Linked DNA regions of Spirosoma rhododendri. The protein of the gene in region 2 interacts with the protein of the main gene of each other region in a pairwise test. Links are inferred from orthologs where the notes say so. Each region holds a gene or a part of one and is shown on either strand. Other genes may lie near its edges.

Evidence for each region.
Region 1: the proteins of ruvA (region 2) and ruvC interact in binary tests that used the Escherichia coli proteins (3 or more experiments, as listed by UniProt). The link is inferred for Spirosoma rhododendri from one-to-one orthologs.

Annotation. Positions count from the first base shown.
Region 1 is NZ_CP051677.1:4,031,800-4,040,004, forward strand. The notes cover bases 1,968-4,914. They hold ruvC (crossover junction endodeoxyribonuclease RuvC), read right to left. Parts: upstream 3,763-4,914; coding sequence 3,172-3,762; downstream 1,968-3,171. Other genes in these bases: HH216_RS16715 (secondary thiamine-phosphate synthase enzyme YjbQ), read right to left, coding at 1,968-2,062; HH216_RS16720 (hypothetical protein), read left to right, coding at 2,239-3,123; HH216_RS16730 (lysylphosphatidylglycerol synthase transmembrane domain-containing protein), read left to right, coding at 3,810-4,775; HH216_RS16735 (glycosyltransferase family 2 protein), read left to right, coding at 4,772-4,914. In the rest of the region: HH216_RS16700 (sensor histidine kinase), read left to right, coding at 1-141; HH216_RS16705 (response regulator), read left to right, coding at 119-1,183; HH216_RS16710 (hypothetical protein), read right to left, coding at 1,186-1,329; more of HH216_RS16715, read right to left, coding at 1,643-1,967; more of HH216_RS16735, read left to right, coding at 4,915-5,893; HH216_RS16740 (polysaccharide deacetylase family protein), read left to right, coding at 6,005-6,652; HH216_RS16745 (TatD family hydrolase), read left to right, coding at 6,687-7,505; HH216_RS26080 (glycosyltransferase), read right to left, coding at 7,545-7,916; HH216_RS26085 (hypothetical protein), read right to left, coding at 7,922-8,205.
Region 2 is NZ_CP051677.1:2,439,801-2,447,888, reverse strand. The notes cover bases 1,792-4,621. They hold ruvA (Holliday junction branch migration protein RuvA), read right to left. Parts: upstream 3,586-4,621; coding sequence 2,998-3,585; downstream 1,792-2,997. Other genes in these bases: HH216_RS10235 (neutral/alkaline non-lysosomal ceramidase N-terminal domain-containing protein), read right to left, coding at 3,647-4,621; HH216_RS10245 (SDR family NAD(P)-dependent oxidoreductase), read left to right, coding at 2,163-2,918; HH216_RS10250 (ABC transporter ATP-binding protein), read left to right, coding at 1,792-2,095. In the rest of the region: lpxA (acyl-ACP--UDP-N-acetylglucosamine O-acyltransferase), read left to right, coding at 579-1,376; more of HH216_RS10250, read left to right, coding at 1,475-1,791; more of HH216_RS10235, read right to left, coding at 4,622-5,011; HH216_RS10230 (nuclear transport factor 2 family protein), read left to right, coding at 5,484-5,882; HH216_RS10225 (DUF4126 domain-containing protein), read left to right, coding at 5,953-6,447; thrA (bifunctional aspartate kinase/homoserine dehydrogenase I), read left to right, coding at 6,704-8,088. UniProt on the Escherichia coli protein: The RuvA-RuvB-RuvC complex processes Holliday junction (HJ) DNA during genetic recombination and DNA repair.

The DNA.
Region 1 (8,205 bases), 1.6 Mb from region 2 along the record:
GTACCCGGCACGGGGCTCGGCCTGCACATCGTCGGTCGTTACGTCGACCTGATGGGTGGGCGCGTAAGCCTGCACAGTGAATTGAATCGGGGCACAACCGTCTCGCTGACTCTCCCTTATGAAGAATATCCTGCTGATTGAAGACAACGACGGTATCCGTGAGAACACCGCCGAAATTCTGGAACTGACGGGCTACCACGTCCTGACGGCCGAAAACGGGAAAGTGGGTATCGAAAAAGCACTCGAAACCCGGCCCGACCTGATTATCTGCGATATTATGATGCCGGTGCTGGACGGCTACGGGGTGCTGCACATCGTCAATAAAAATCCGCAACTGGCCGGGATTCCGTTCATTTTCCTGACGGCAAAAACCGAGCGGACCGACTTTCGGCGGGGTATGGAGCTGGGAGCTGACGATTACCTGACCAAACCGTTCGACGAAAGCGAACTGCTCAGTGCGATCGAAGGGCGGCTGAAACGGTTGGAGCAGATGAGCGGTCCGGGCGCTGCGGAGTTGAACCCGTCGGCGGCTGGTCGGCCATCGGCCCCGAACGCCGTAGGGCACATCAGCGCTCTCACTGACCTGATTGCCGATCGGAAGGTGCACACCGTTCGGCGGAAGCAGTACATCTACACCGAAGGCGACGACCCCACCCGGCTGTATTTTCTCAAGGCGGGCAACGTCAAAACGGTACGCGCCAGCCCCGACGGCAAGGAACTGATTACGGCTTTGTACGGGCCCGGCGACTTTTTTGGTTATGTACCCCTGCTCGAAAACACCCCCTACACCGACTCCGCCGTCGCCCTCGAAGCCAGCGAACTCGTCTACATCCCCGAAGACGAGTTTCTGCCACTAGTGACCGATCCGCGTGTGGGTCAGCCACTGCTTCGACTGCTGGCCGGGCACATCAGCGAGCGCGAGACGCAACTGGTAAGCATGGCCTACAACTCACTGCGCCGGCGCGTAGCCGATACGCTGTTACGGCTGCATCACGTTTCCGGTGATGCGCCGTCAGCTGGCCTGATTCAGCTATCGCGCGACGATCTGGCCTCGGTCGTGGGTACGGCTACCGAGTCACTAATCCGGATTCTAAGCGAATTCCGGCAAGACGGCCTTATCGAGCAGACCGGCGGAGCGATTCACGTTCTCCAGCCAGATAAGCTACGCCAGACCCACTGGTAAGGTCAGGCGGGTGCCGTGTAGTCGCGGTCTTCCACCAGATTATCGACGTCGCCGTCTTCATCAGCCAGCAGATCGTCGTGAACGACGTTATCGGTTTCCGGTTCGTTTACTTCGTCTTTTTCTGGGTCCTGATTTGTGTCTGTCATGGCTTGTGTGTTTTGAACTGTGATGTCCTGAACCGTGATGTCCTGAACTGTGATTCGTTTGATTGCTTTGATGGGCTGTGATTAAAGAGAAATCAGGGTAATCCAGAAATCATCGTCAATCATAGTTCAAGATTATGGACTATGATTGCCTTTTTTAATCAGGGTAATCAACTAATCAGACGAATCATGGTTCAGAAATCTTGAACCGCCGGGCGGCCCCGTGTGATTCGTCTGATTTCACTGATAGACTGCGATTCAAAAAAATCAGCGCAATCATCTAATCATAAGAATCACAGTTCAAAAAAATCACAGTTCACCCCCACGCCGTTACCACCAGCGTGCGACGGCCGCCGTGGTCGCGGTGCTCGCCGAGGTAGATACCCTGCCAGGTGCCGAGATTAAGCTGTCCGTTGGTGATCGGTATCGTGACGGCATGACCCAGTAGGGCCGCTTTCAGGTGCGCGGGCATGTCGTCGGGGCCTTCGTAATTGTGTTTGAAATATGGTGCGTTCTCCGGTACGGTGCGGTTGAAAAAGCTTTCAAAATCCTGCCGTACAGTCGGATCGGCATTCTCGTTGATGCTCAGACTGGCCGACGTATGCTGGATAAATACGTGCAGCACCCCGGCCTGAATCTGGTAGAGGTCGGCGAATTCGCGTTCGATAATTCGGGTAATCAGGTGGAAGCCGCGCGGAAAAGCAGGCAGTTGAATCGTTTGCTGGTATACAGCCATAAACGGAAAAGTTACACTGAAAAGGTTGATTATCAGTAAAATGCCGCTTAGTTAATTACGAAGACAGACGCCTGAAAAAATGCCGAATATCGTTGCGTAATCGAACCGGGCAACGGTGGAAACTACGTTGGTCGGGTACGTGATCAAATCAGTTAGCTTCTAAACCACCAACTGCCATGAACCGTTTACTAATCCTCCTCCTGCTGGGGTCGCTGTCGGGTTGCATCGACCACCAAACCCCGCCCAACCCGACGCCCGAACGGCTACGCCCCAAAACGCTCACGCTGGTACTGCCGAATAATCTTGCCAAAGTAAGTACGCTCACTTACGACAGTCAGGGCGCAATCCGTACGATTCGCACATACCAGACTCCCGACAGTACGGTAGCCGAAACTGAACTCAGCACCTTAGACTACGATAACCAGAACCGGCTGACTCAGCTGCGCCGGGAGGTGACCCGCTACCCGCGCGGAAGCCAGCCCAACGCCGTCGAGGTATACCAGTTGTCGTATACGACGGGCAATCAGCTGGGTGGAATTTCGTACGCCAACGGCTTCTCATTGGGTTACAACTACGGGGCAACGGGCAACCAGCCTGTTTCCACCCGGCGAAACTTCTCAACCGGTGGCCTTATCATCACCGGTGGCGACAGCTTTACGTTTACGGGGAGCAACCTGACAACGTACAATACCGCCATCAGCATTGCCGGACATGGCGGACCCGGTAGCCCCCTTAGTGGGCCTACGACGACGTTTACGTACGACAATCGCACGAATCCGTTCTTCGGCAGCTACATTATTCCGAGGCCATACCCCGCCGGTTTCGTAAACCTGACGTTCGGGGTCAGAATGGTCGATACGTACTTTGGTGGTATCGACAATGTGCTCAACCTCAGCGCGAACAACGTGCTGTCGGCGGTGTCGAATTCCGGCACGACCGAAACATATCAGTACCAATACAACACGGCGGGACTGCCTACGCTGCGGACCAAAACGACAGCCGACAATGCCGGTGGCAGCAGCACCACCGAAACGCTGAAAATCGATTACGAAACGTATTGATGAGGTAGTCGCTGACGACTGCGGCCGGATTGTGTAGCCCCGTGTTGGTTACAGAATCCGGTCGTTGTTTTCGCTGACGAACGCGCCCCAGGCTCCCTTCTTGGTCTTTTTGTTCGAGACCAGCGGGATGGCGTTTTCGTGGAAATGATGGCAGACCGCAATCGCCAGGGCGTCGGTGGCATCGAAGAATTTGGGGTGAAGGTCTTCCTTCAGCAGGTGCCCAACCATGTGCGACACCTGATCTTTGGTGGCGTTGCCGTTGCCCGTCACCGACTGCTTGATGCGCCGGGGGGCATACTCAACAATGGGTATGTTGCGCGACAGTGCAGCCGCCATAACCACACCCTGCGCCCGGCCCAGCTTCAGCATAGCCTGCACGTTTTTGCCGAAAAATGGGTCTTCGATCGCCATCTCGTCGGGGTGGTATTCGTCGATCAGCCGCAGGATGGTGTCGAACAGCTTCTGGAGCTTCAGCTGGTAGGTGCTATATTTGTTCAGTTCAACAACGCCGTACTGAATCATACGCATCACCCCGCCTTTGACCGAAATAATCCCGTACCCGGCGATCTGTGTGCCGGGGTCTATTCCCAGAATAATCTTTTCGGGAGTGACAGGGGCTGCTTTTGGATCGACGCGCATTGGTACTTCGTTGAGTGTTTCTGCAAAGTAACGTATTCGACCCAGTTTTGTCGTTTAATCTGTCAAAGAAAATCCAGTTCTGGCTCAAACTAGCCACGTTTTGTTTGCTGCTGGCATACATCGGCTACGTCCTGCTGCGGCAACCGTTCGATTGGGCGCAGGTACAGACGCAGTTCCGGACCGTGCGGCATCCCGAACGATGGGCCGCGCTGCTGCTCCTGCTCGCACCCGTCAACTGGGGCCTCGAAGCCCTGAAATGGCAACTTCTGATCCGCCGGGTCGAACCCATATCCTTCGCCGACGCGTACCGGGCCGTACTGGCCGGCATGACGCTGAGTTTTGCCCTGCCCGCTCAGGTGGGCGATGTGGCGGGGCGGGTGCTGTCGCTGCGGTCGGCGGGGCGGGGGGCAGCCGTGGGCGCGTCGATGGTGGCGGGCGGCATGCAGACCTATGTTACGCTGGTGCTCGGAGCCGGAGCCCTGGCCTGGCACCTGCACCAGGTTCCCGACCGGCAAACCCCGGCGGGCTGGTGGCTGCTGGCGACAGCGGCCGGGCTGTCGGGGCTGGGCGTTGTGTTTGGCCTATGGCGGCAGCGGGTGCTCAACCGGCTGGCCCGCTGGCGTCGGGTGCGCCGATTTGCCCCCTACTGGACCGTAGCCGGTGAGTACACCGACGCTGAAATCGGCCTGGGGCTGGGCGTGGCTACGCTGCGGTACGGTATCTTTGCGTGTCAGTTTTACGTCGCCCTGCGGCTGGTTGGTATTCAGGCTCCGGCTGATGAACTGCTGGCGGGCATCGGGCTGATCTACCTGCTGAAAAATCTGGTGCCGCCCATCAATGTCGTGAGTGATCTGGGCGTTCGTGAAGCGGCCGCGCTCTGGGTCTTTGCTCCGCTCGGCCTGCTGGCTCCCGTGGTGCTGACGGCTACGCTGACGCTCTGGCTGGTCAACGTCCTGACGCCCGTACTGATCGGGCTTGTCTGGGTGTGGCGGCTTAATCTCGTAACTGAATGATCTTTTTTTTGCTGAGTATCAGTGCGCTGTACGCCCTGTTTACCCTCGTGCTCTGGTTGACCTGGCTGCGCATGCCGATCACGAAACCAGCGGCCAGCCAGCCAAACGGTCCCTCGATTACCGTGATCGTGCCGGTGCGCAACGAAGCCGCTACCATCAGCGCGTTGCTGGGCGATCTGGCCCGACAGACGTACCCCGCTTTCGACGTAATTATCGCCGATGATTTCTCTACCGACGATACGCGGCTGCTGGTACGGCAGGCTATGTTTGGCTTCCGACACCCGCTGCACCTGCTTTCGCTGACCGACGAACCGACTGCGTCGCCCAAGAAGCGGGCGATCCGGCAAAGCATCGAGCAGGCGCGGGGCGATTTGATCGTAACGACCGATGGCGACTGCCGCGTTGGCCCCGACTGGCTGGCGACCTTCGCTACGGCCTATCAGCAGACCGGAGCGAAGCTGTTGTCGGGCCCGGTGACGTTTACCCCCGAACGTACGCTGACCGATCACCTGCAAACCGTCGAGTTTGCTAGTCTGATCGGGTCGGGGGCGACGACGATGGCAATGGGTAGGCCAACGATGTGCAACGGAGCCAACCTTTGCTACGAAAAGCGGGTCTTCGAGGAGGTCGGGGGCTTTGCCGGTGTCGACCATCTGGCTTCGGGCGACGACGAGTTGCTGATGCACAAAATTGCCCGGCGGTACCCAAACGGGGTTCGGTTTGTGAAAGCGGCCTCAGCGATTGTGCAGACAGGGCCGCACCGAAACTGGGGGGCGTTTTACCAGCAACGCAGGCGGTGGGCGAGCAAGTGGCGGGCCTACGAATCGTACGGACCAACTGCGCTGGCTGTGTTTATTTTTCTGAGCAACCTGGCCCCGGTGCTCGTATTTTTAGGTTGGCTGCTCGGATTTTTAAACGTTTCAGTACTACTGCTGGTTGTCGGATTGAAGGCCCTGCCGGAGTTTTTGTTTTTACGACAGGTTCTTGTTTTTTTACAAAAAAAATCGTCGGTCCGGGCCATCCCGATTACTCAGCTGGTTTATCCGTTTTACGTTATCTTTTTCGGATTGGCCGCGCAGGGAAAAGGGTACCGCTGGAAAGGCCGGAAGCTTGAATAGGGTTCAAGGTTTATAGTTTAACGTATAAGGTTGACAATGCAACAGATTGTACGGTCGCCGTGTATGTGAATCATGAACCTTAACCGTTAAACTGTAAACCTAAAACCAACCATGGGCTTCTTCCTACATAAGTCGAATTTCCTGCTCAGAACGGTCTATCCTGAGTTTTGGTGGAAGGTAGAAGGTGATGCTGAACCGACGATATACCTGACTTTCGACGACGGGCCCATCCCCGACGTGACCGAGTTTGTGCTCGAACAACTCGATCGTCACGCGGCACAGGCCACGTTCTTCTGCATCGGCGATAATGTTCGTAAGCACCGCGATGTACTGTATCAGGTGCTGGAAGCCGGTCATATGGTCGGTAACCATACATACAATCACCTAAACGGCTGGAAGACCGACGATGAGGTCTATCTGGAAAATATACAATCCTGCCAGGATGAACTTGGTATCGAAACGGCCCTGTTTCGTCCGCCATACGGCCGCATTACCAAGGCCCAGGCTGCCGAGGTGATGGAGCACCATTCCATCGTAATGTGGGATGTGCTGACCGGTGATTTCGACCAGACGCTGCCCGCCGACGTATGCCTGAAAAAGACGATTCAGCACACCGAACCCGGTTCAATTGTCGTGTTCCATGACAGCCTGAAAGCGTGGCCGACGATGCGGTACGTACTGCCCCGTATGTTGACCCACTTCGCCCAGCGGGGCTACTCGTTCCGGGCCGTGCCGCAACCGGTCTACGCCGGTTTCTGATGAACCGACGCGCCCGCCCCGGCGTTGCTTCTGCATGACTTACATTGATACGCACGCACACGTCTACGACGAGCAGTTTGCCGCTGACTCGCCCGACGGTGCCGATGTGATTGGCCGCGCTCTGGCTGCCGGGGTTACGCAGATCTGGATGCCCAACTGCGCCCGTGAAACGATCGCCGGTATGATGGCTCTGGCTGAGCAGTACCCCACCGCCTGCCTGCCCATGATGGGGCTGCACCCCGCCTACGTCAACGAAAGCGTCGATGATGAATTAGCTGCCGTAGAGCAGTGGCTGAATAAACACCCGTTTATCGCGGTCGGGGAGATCGGGCTCGATTTCTACTGGGATATGACCCACGTCGACCGGCAGTTTGCGGCCTTCGATACGCAGTTGCGCTGGGCCGCCGACCGGGGTTTGTTCGTATCGATGCATACGCGTTCCGGGCACGACCGCAACGCGTTTACTGAAGCCGTTGACCTCATCGAAAAGCTGGCCCTGCCCGGCCTGACGGGTATTTTCCATTGCTTTGTCGGTACGCTCGATGAAGCCCGTCGGGCCGTCGATATGGGCTTTAAACTGGGCATTGGGGGCGTCAGTACGTTCAAGAATGGCGGACTCGACGCGGTGTTGCCGCATATCGGGCTGGAACATCTGGTGCTGGAAACCGATGCGCCCTACCTCGCGCCGGTGCCGTATCGGGGCAAGCGCAACGAACCGGCGTATATCCCGCTGATCGCCCAGCGTATCGCCGATCTGAAGCAGCTTCCCCTCGCCGAAGTAGCCCGTCAGACCACCGCCAACGCGGCTGCTTTGCTGGGAAACATGGTGTCGACAGGCGTACAGCAGCTGTAGGCAAACGGGGCCAGCGAATGCAATTGACGGCTAACTCATCTAGGTTGACGCATCAGAAAGTGTGGTCACGTTCTGCGTCAGTTCGGCAAAGAGACGGTTCCAGTCGGCTACGAAACGGGGTAGGCTAAAGTGCGCCTGCGCCAATTTTTGGGCGTTCTGCCCCATGCGGGCCGCTTCGTCCGGATGGTCGATCAGAAACTGCATCCGTTCGGCCAGTACGTCGATCTCGTTGGAGACAAATCCATGCACACCGTTCTGAATGACCGTTGGTAGCTCTGTGGTAGCCAGCGCCACAATCGGCATCCCGATGGTCATGGCTTCGATGACGGCCAGCGGCAAACTGCTGTACCGCATGGGGCTGAACAAAAACCGATAGTCGGCTACCGTCCGGTGAAGGTCGCGGTAATGAATTTCGCCTAGGCCCCGATCGCCAGTGCGTCCATGCCGACGCTCGTCAGTGGGACTCGTTGCCGGAGGATTTCGAAGAGGTCATACCCCGCAATCCGGCCCCGGTGCTGCATATTGTTGATCACGCAGATGCCTTCGGGACGTTGGCCGCTGTAGCGTATGGTCGGGTCGATGGCCACGCTATGTTCGATTACGCGGGTAGGGGCCTCGCCGTTATCCCACATGAGCCGGTTGTAATGCGTTACGTGAACCAGCTGCACACGGGGGTTTTCGGCGGCCGGGTGCAGCGTAT
Region 2 (8,088 bases):
AGAAAAACGCGGCTAACCAGGTTCCGCAATACGATCCGACCCAGCCTGCCGTTCTCGATATCAACCGGATCTCGCAAATGCTGCCCCACCGGTACCCGTTCCAGATGATCGACAAGATCATCGCGCTGGACGAAAACAGTGTGGTTGGCATCAAGAACGTGACGATGAATGAGCCGTTCTTTCCGGGCCACTTTCCGGGCAACCCGGTGATGCCCGGCGTGATGCAGCTGGAAGCTATGGCACAAACGGGTGGTATTCTGGTGCTTAGCACCGTACCCGATCCGGAGAATTACTGGCCATTCCTGGTTGGTATTGAAAACTGCCGGTTCCGGCGCAACGTTTTACCGGGCGACACCGTGATTTTCCGGTGTGAATTTACCAGTCCGATGAAGCGGGGAATCGTGAAGATGCAGGGACGCGGCTACGTAGCTAATCAGCTGGTTTGCGAAGCCGACATGATTGCCAGTCTGGTTAAGAAAAAATAGTTTAACGTTCAATGTTTACCGTTTACTGTTCCGAGCGAAACCCGCCAACTCCGAACGTTAAACAGTAAACGTTGAACTCGTTGATGGACAACAATGATTCAACCATTAGCATACATTCACCCGGAAGCCCGAATCGCGCAGAACGTGGTGATCGAACCGTTTGCCATTATTCATAAAGACGTTGATATCGCCGAGGGCACCTGGATCGGGTCGCACGCGGTCATCAACGAGGGGGCCCGGATTGGCCGCAACTGCAAGATTTACCCAGGTGCGGTGATTTCATCGACTCCGCAGGATCTGAAGTTCAAAAACGAGTATACGCTGACATTCATCGGCGACAACACCACGATACGGGAGTACGCGACAATCAGCCGGGGTACCGAAGAGCACTGGAAAACGGAGATTGGCACCAACTGTCTCATCATGGCCTATGCGCACATAGCCCACGACTGCCGGATTGGCAACAACTGTCTGGTTATCAACAACGTGCAGATGGCAGGTCACGTACACATGGGCGACTGGGCAATCATCGGCGGGTCGAGTTCAGTGCATCAGTGGGTGAAAATTGGTGCGCACGCTATCGTTTCGGGCGGATCGCTGGTGCGGAAAGACGTGCCACCATTTACCAAAGCGGCCCGCGAGCCCCTCTCCTACACGGGTATCAACTCCGTCGGTCTGCGCCGACGCGGATTCGATAACGACAAGATCAATCAGGTTCAGGAAATCTACCGGTACATCTATCTGCGCGGTCTCAACAACGCAGATGCGCTGACCCAGATTGAACTCGAACTGCCCCCCTCCGACGAGCGCGATGAGATCGTTAACTTCATCCGCAGCTCCGAACGCGGCATCATGAAGGGCCCGGCGTCGGGTGGTATAGACAGAGACTAAGGGCCGTTTACGGTATTCGGTTTACGGTTTACAGTGGCTATCGCATTAGGCTACCAACGCACTGTAAACCGTAAACCGAATACCGACCACCGCAGCATATGCAGATCAAGGCTGAACAGCTAGGGAAAAAATACCGCCGGGAGTGGATCGTCCGGCGCGTCGACCTGACGCTTACAGCTGGAACGAGTTACACGTTTGTCGGCCCCAATGGCAGCGGCAAATCGACGCTGCTTCAGTTGCTGGCCGGGAATCTGCCCACCACCGAGGGCACCTTATCGTATTCCCTGAACGGCCGTGTGCTGGAGGCCGACAACTGGTTTCGGCAGATCAGCATAGCCGCGCCTTATCTTGAACTGGTGGAAGAGTTGACGCTCGACGAGTTGCTCGTTTTCCACCAGACATTCAAGCCCTTCAAAGCGGGCCTTACCCCTTCCCAGATTGCCGATCGGCTCTGGCTGACCAACGCCCGGCATAAGGAAATCAAATATTTCTCGTCTGGGATGAAGCAGCGCGTTAAGCTGGGGCTGGCCTTCTTCTCCGACGTCCCCGTCGTGATTCTGGACGAGCCAACGGCCAACCTCGACCGGCAGGGCGCTGACTGGTACCAGGAGCAGGTCAGGCTGCTTGGGGCTAATCAGTTGCTGCTTATCGGCTCCAACCAGCCCGACGAGTACGATTTCTGCCCCAATGTGCTCGATGTGAGCCAGTGGAAACGCTAGTCTGGCTCACCGTCTTTCCAAACTATTGCTCCCAACGGTCGTTCTATCGAGAAAGCATTCTCTCGTTATGGAACACTCACTGGCGGGTAAAACCGCACTCGTTACCGGAGCTTCGTCGGGTATTGGCAAGGCCGTTGCTCTCCTATACGCACAGCACGGTGCCAACGTTCTCGTATCCGATCTGGATGCCGAAAAGGGGCAGGTCGTTGTCGAGCAAATTCGCGGCATGGATGTGCAGAGTCAGTTTATTCTGGCCGATGTTGGCGACCCCGCCGATTCCGAACGACTGGTCAACGAGGCTGTCAATCGCTACGGCAAACTCGACATTGCCTGCAACAACGCGGGTATCGGTGGCGAACAGGCCAAAGTCGGCGATTATAGTCTGGAAAGCTGGCAGAGCGTGATCGACGTGAACCTGAACGGCGTTTTCTACGGGATGAAGTACCAGCTTCGGCAAATGGAAAAGCAGGGGTCCGGCGTCATTATCAACATGGCGTCGATACTCGGGCAGGTCGGTACGGCGATGTCATCGGCTTACGTGGCTACCAAACACGCCGTTGTGGGGCTGACGAAAGCGGCTGCACTGGAATATGCCGCCAGTGGTATCCGCGTCAACGTGGTCGGGCCGGGTTATATCGAAACGCCGTTGCTGACCAAAAGTCTTGACGAAGCAGCCATGAACGCCCTGACCAGCATCCATCCCATTGGTCGGCTGGGCAAGTCCGAAGAAGTAGCCGAACTGGTTATCTGGCTATCGTCGCCCAAAGCGTCATTCGTTACCGGTGCTTACTACCCGGTCGACGGCGGTTATCTGGCGCAATAATGGTTTAATGTTCAAGGTCTAATGTTTAAAGTTGCCTGTCGGTAAAACTTTAAACATTAGACCTTGAACATTAAACCCGCTATCGCAATGCCTGCCGGATGACGTCTTCGACGGAAAGCGTCGGGTCGGTGCGGAGGGCGTCGTCTACGCTCTTCTCGGCAGTCGGTTTGGGGAAACCCAGTGCCATAAGTGCGGCCAGCGATTCTTCACGAACCGGGTTGCTGGTTTGCTGCCGGTAGCTTGGCCCATCGGGAACAACGCCCGACTTCTTCATCTTGTCGCGCAGTTCCAGAATGATGCGCTGCGCCGTTTTGGCACCAATGCCTTTGATCGCCTGTACCGCCCGGACGTTTTCACCCAGAATAGCCAGTCGCAGGTCAGCCGGTTGCATCGCCGACAGCATGCCCAATGCCGTATTTGGCCCAACACCCGACACTCCGATCAGATCGAGAAACAGCGATTTTTCATCGGCATTGGCAAAACCGTACAGCAACTGCGCATCCTCCCGGAACAGGTGGTGGATAAACAATTTGATACGGTCGCCCCCGCCCGGCAGGGTCGCATACGTTTGCAGCGAGATATGAACCCCGTAGCCTACACCATGCACATCAATGATGGCATAGGTGGGTTCTTTAAAGGACAGTTGCCCGTCTAAATAAGCAATCATTCAGTGATTTACCAGCTTGTTAATTAAGCCATTACAGCTACGTAAAAATACGCAAAAAAGCTTATTTTCGGGCTATACGGTCGAGCAACCGGGCCATCATTTCGGAGAAATAAGCGCCATTGTACGGGCCGAACCAGTTCATCTCCCGCACTTCGTATTGCTGCCGATCGTAATAGCGGTCGGGTGTAATATACCCTACGTAGCCGCCCTCAAAACTGGTGATCATCAGGTTGACACTGTCACGCCGGGCTACCGGCAACAGGCCGACGGCCAGTTCACCGGAAAAATCGCAGGGCGTTCCCAGCATAACCGTGTTGCCGATGTGCAGAGCTTTCAGATCCGACGGATAGTCGCCATAGATCGCGTAAAACAGCCACGGACGTACCCGCCAGTTGCCCAGTACGCGCGGGTTCGGTTCGCGCAGACCCAACGGCAGCGACAGCATAGCCAGTGTACTGTCGGTACGTGTTTTTATAGCGGGCAGGGTCTGCTCAATTCGACTGACCAGCGCGCCGGAGTATGCCTTGATTTCAGCAGCGTCGTTGGGAGCCTTGACCTCCGGCCCCGTACTACCCACGGCCCCGGCCATAAACAAGGCAAAATCAACGTCGTTTTTCTCCAGTCGATCAACCAGCGCGCCGGGATAATCACGGCTCAGGTAATCGCTGGCGGTGTCGTCGTATAGTGTCGCGTGCCCCGCGAACGTACAAAGCAACGCCGTCTGACCGGTCTGCTTCTTCAGTTTCAATAGCCGGACAGTTCCATCGAGCGGGCCGGTTGGCCCAGAACTAGCCATCCGGTTGTAAATCAGATCGCTGCCGTTGGCTTGTCCATACCCCAGTTCGGCGGGCGCCATCGTTGCCTGCGCTTTTTTGATGGCCGATAAAATTCCGTTTGTAATCAGCGGCACCACGCGTTCATCGTACCCCCCGGCGATCAGTTGCCCGACCAGCCCCGGTGCCCAGCCGCCCATACTGTTGTGCGAATGAATAGCCCCCATGTACACATTCTCCCAACGCATCCCGACTTCGGGCAGTCGCTTTTTCAGGGCTTCGACAACGGTAGGCGGGGTGATGAGCAGATCGAGCCCGACGATAGCGACGCGATTGCTGCCATTGTCGAGCATCACGGCCCGGACGTAAATGGAATCGTTGACGACGCGCCAGTGCTTTCCCTGCCGGGCACCATAGCCGCCGGTAGCGGTTGTGAAATTGGGGGTGATATTGACTTTGGCCCAGCCGGCCCGGAGTGCCGCTGTCGGTGGTGGGGGTGTCGGCAACGCTGTCAGTCGCTCCCGGGTTTGTTGGTAATAGGGCATCTGCTGGTAGGGCGTATCGTCGACCGGGGCCAGGCCAACGACCGCGATCACCAACACCAAAGCAACTACCCCCAGCAGGGCATACAGCAACACACGAACAACCTTCATACGCAGATAACGGCCCCACCGGCCGAATGGGGGCGCAAGCAACGAAAAAAGCGCCGTTAAGCGCCTTTTGTACGCAAAAAAAGCATCGAAGAGACTCCGATGCTTTTCTACAACCTACCGGATATCCGGTCTCCCTATATAATCTTTACCGGTTGGATCACAGTTTGCAGTGCGTGGCACTCGTCAAAACTGTATCTGGCAAACCAGCATTTTAGTTTCGTATCGATCTGTTGATGCCCTACTCCTTGACGTTGGTTTCGGGCGAGTCGGTAAACAGTATGATTCACCTTACTGACACTGACAATATATGTACGAACAAGAGTTAAGTTTGGATTTATAACCGATAAAAAAAATTTTCTATCCTGACCAAAATTCAATCCTGCCAGACCGCCAACGCCTTAAAAATAGCTTAAAGAAAATGGCAATTAGTTGATTGTTACCCCCTTAAAAAAATAACCTGATTTTAAAAAATATGTCGGCAACTGACCTCAATAAACGAACCGTTCTGGCTTTTTACGAACGGATGTTCAACGAAAATGAGCCTGCCGATGCCATCAGCAGGTACACCGGAGATACGTACATACAGCACAACCCCGCCGTAGCGGACGGAAAAAACGGGTTCGTTGCGTATTTCGAGCGGATGAATCGCGAATACCCGGGCAAACGAGTGGTGGTCCGGCGCGTGGTTGCGGAAGGCGATCTAGTCGTACTGCATTGCCAGCAATTCTGGCCCACCGCCGACGGTACTGGCATTGACGAATGGGCGGGCATGGATATTTTTCGCCTTGATGAGGCCGGAAAAATCGTTGAACACTGGGATGTTCTGCAACGGGTTCCCGGCGAATCGGCCAACGCCAACACAATGTTCTGATTCCTGATTCATTGGTTGAACAATGCCGGGGATGAGCCGTTTGGGTTACATACTCAACTGGTCAATACTCATGCTCAAATCCTATTTCAACGCGTTTCAGATCGGCATCATCGCCGGGATGCGCGCCATGACTGCCCCCGCGCTCGTTAGCAATAAAATTTCGTCGGCTACGGTCAACCCGATGGGTGACAGTAAACTTGGTTTTCTCCATTCGTCAACCACGGCTACCCTGTTTAAAGTAGCGGCTGTCGGTGAATTGATTGGCGATAAACTGCCGCAGGCTCCGTCGCGCATTGAGTTTCCTGGCATTCTGGGCCGTATCGGATCGGGGGCCTTGTCGGGTGGAGCACTGAGTCAGGCAGAAGGGAAAGAGTTGCCCTACGGTGCCGTTGCCGGTGCATTGGGTGCGGCTGTTGGCAGCTACGCATTCTACTACCTCCGCCATTGGCTGACCACCGAACAGGACATTCCGGATCCGTACGTTGCCCTGGCGGAAGACGCGCTGACGATCGGCGCGGGGTACCTGATTGTCAGCAAATCGGAAATACGGGGAGTGATGAACTAACCGACGAACGGTTCCTGATCGGCAATTCGCAATGGTCGGCCCCACGCCGGCCATTTTTTCTGTCTACTCCAGAACAGCCCGTTACCCACCGAGCGACGGGTCATTGAAAACTGAACCCCAAAAACGGTAAACCAGCACAGACCCTTATCTTTGTCCTCCAGATTACACGCATCAACGTCTTCCTGATTAATTTGTGAAAAGTGACCGGCAACAGTCACTCTTTCGCTCGTTCACTCTTTCGCTTTTTATTTCCCTGATGCAGGTTCTTAAGTTTGGCGGTACTTCGGTAGGGTCCGTAGAAAGTATCAAGCAGGTTATCCAGATTATCGACAGTTATCGGCGCGATGATGGGTCGCAACCGGGCGATCTGATTACGGTGGTGTTTTCGGCAATGGGTGGGGTAACCAACCAGCTTATCGAGATTGGACGCATGGCCACCACCGGCGACACTGACTACATGGAACTGGTCCGGCGCATTGAGGACCGCCATTTCAACGTCATTAAAGCCCTGATTCCGGTTAAGGAGCAGAGTAAAGTGTTCGCGCAGGTGCGTGGGGTAATTAATGAACTCGAAGATCTGCTACGGGGTGTCTCGCTCATTCGTGAACTGTCGCCCCGCACGCTCGACCTCATCACCAGTTTCGGCGAACGCCTGTCGACCGCCGTCATTACCGAGTGTATCCGCAGCAGAGGTATCTCGGCGCAGTTTCTGGATGCTCGCACGGTGATTAAAACCGACGATCAGTTTGGGCAGGCCGATGTAAACTACCCACTGACGAACCAGCTGATTCAGGATCATTACGCCAAAACTGACGCCCTGCAACTGGTCACTGGCTTTATCGGTTCAACCGACAAAAACGAGACGACCACACTGGGTCGGGGCGGGTCAGACTATACGGCGAGTATACTGGGCGCGGCCCTTAACGCCGAAGTCATCGACATCTGGACCGACGTCGACGGGATGATGACGGCCGATCCGCGCAAGGTGACCAACGCCTTCAACATCCCGACCATTACGTACGCCGAAGCGATGGAACTCAGCCACTTCGGTGCCAAAGTAATTTACCCGCCCAGTTTGCAACCGGCTTTCGCGCGCAACATCCCGGTGCGGGTGCTGAACACGTTCAATCCCACCCACGAGGGTACGCTCGTTAGCCGGACGGCCGAACGGCGGCAGTACACTATCACGGGTATTTCAAGCATCGACGACATCGCCCTGGTCAACGTGCAGGGTTCGGGGATGATTGGTGTTGCGGGGGTGTCGGCCAAGCTATTTGGCGTACTGGCCGCTCACAAAATCAGCGTAATCCTGATTTCGCAGGCATCGTCGGAACACTCGATCTGTTTTGCGCTCGACCCGCGCGGGGCCGAGAACGTCAAAGCCATTCTCGACTCGGAATTTGCCACCGAAATCGCCCACGGCCACATCGATAACATCGCCATCGAGCGCGACCTGTCGGTGATCGCGACGGTGGGCGAAGGTATGCGCAAATCGTCGGGTATTGCGGGTAAGCTGTTTTCGGTGCTGGGTAAAAACGGGGTCAACATCGTGGCCGTCGCGCAGGGATCGTCGGAGATCAACATCTCGGTGGTCATCAACAAAAACAACCTGTCGAAAGCCCTCAACGCGCTGCACAACAT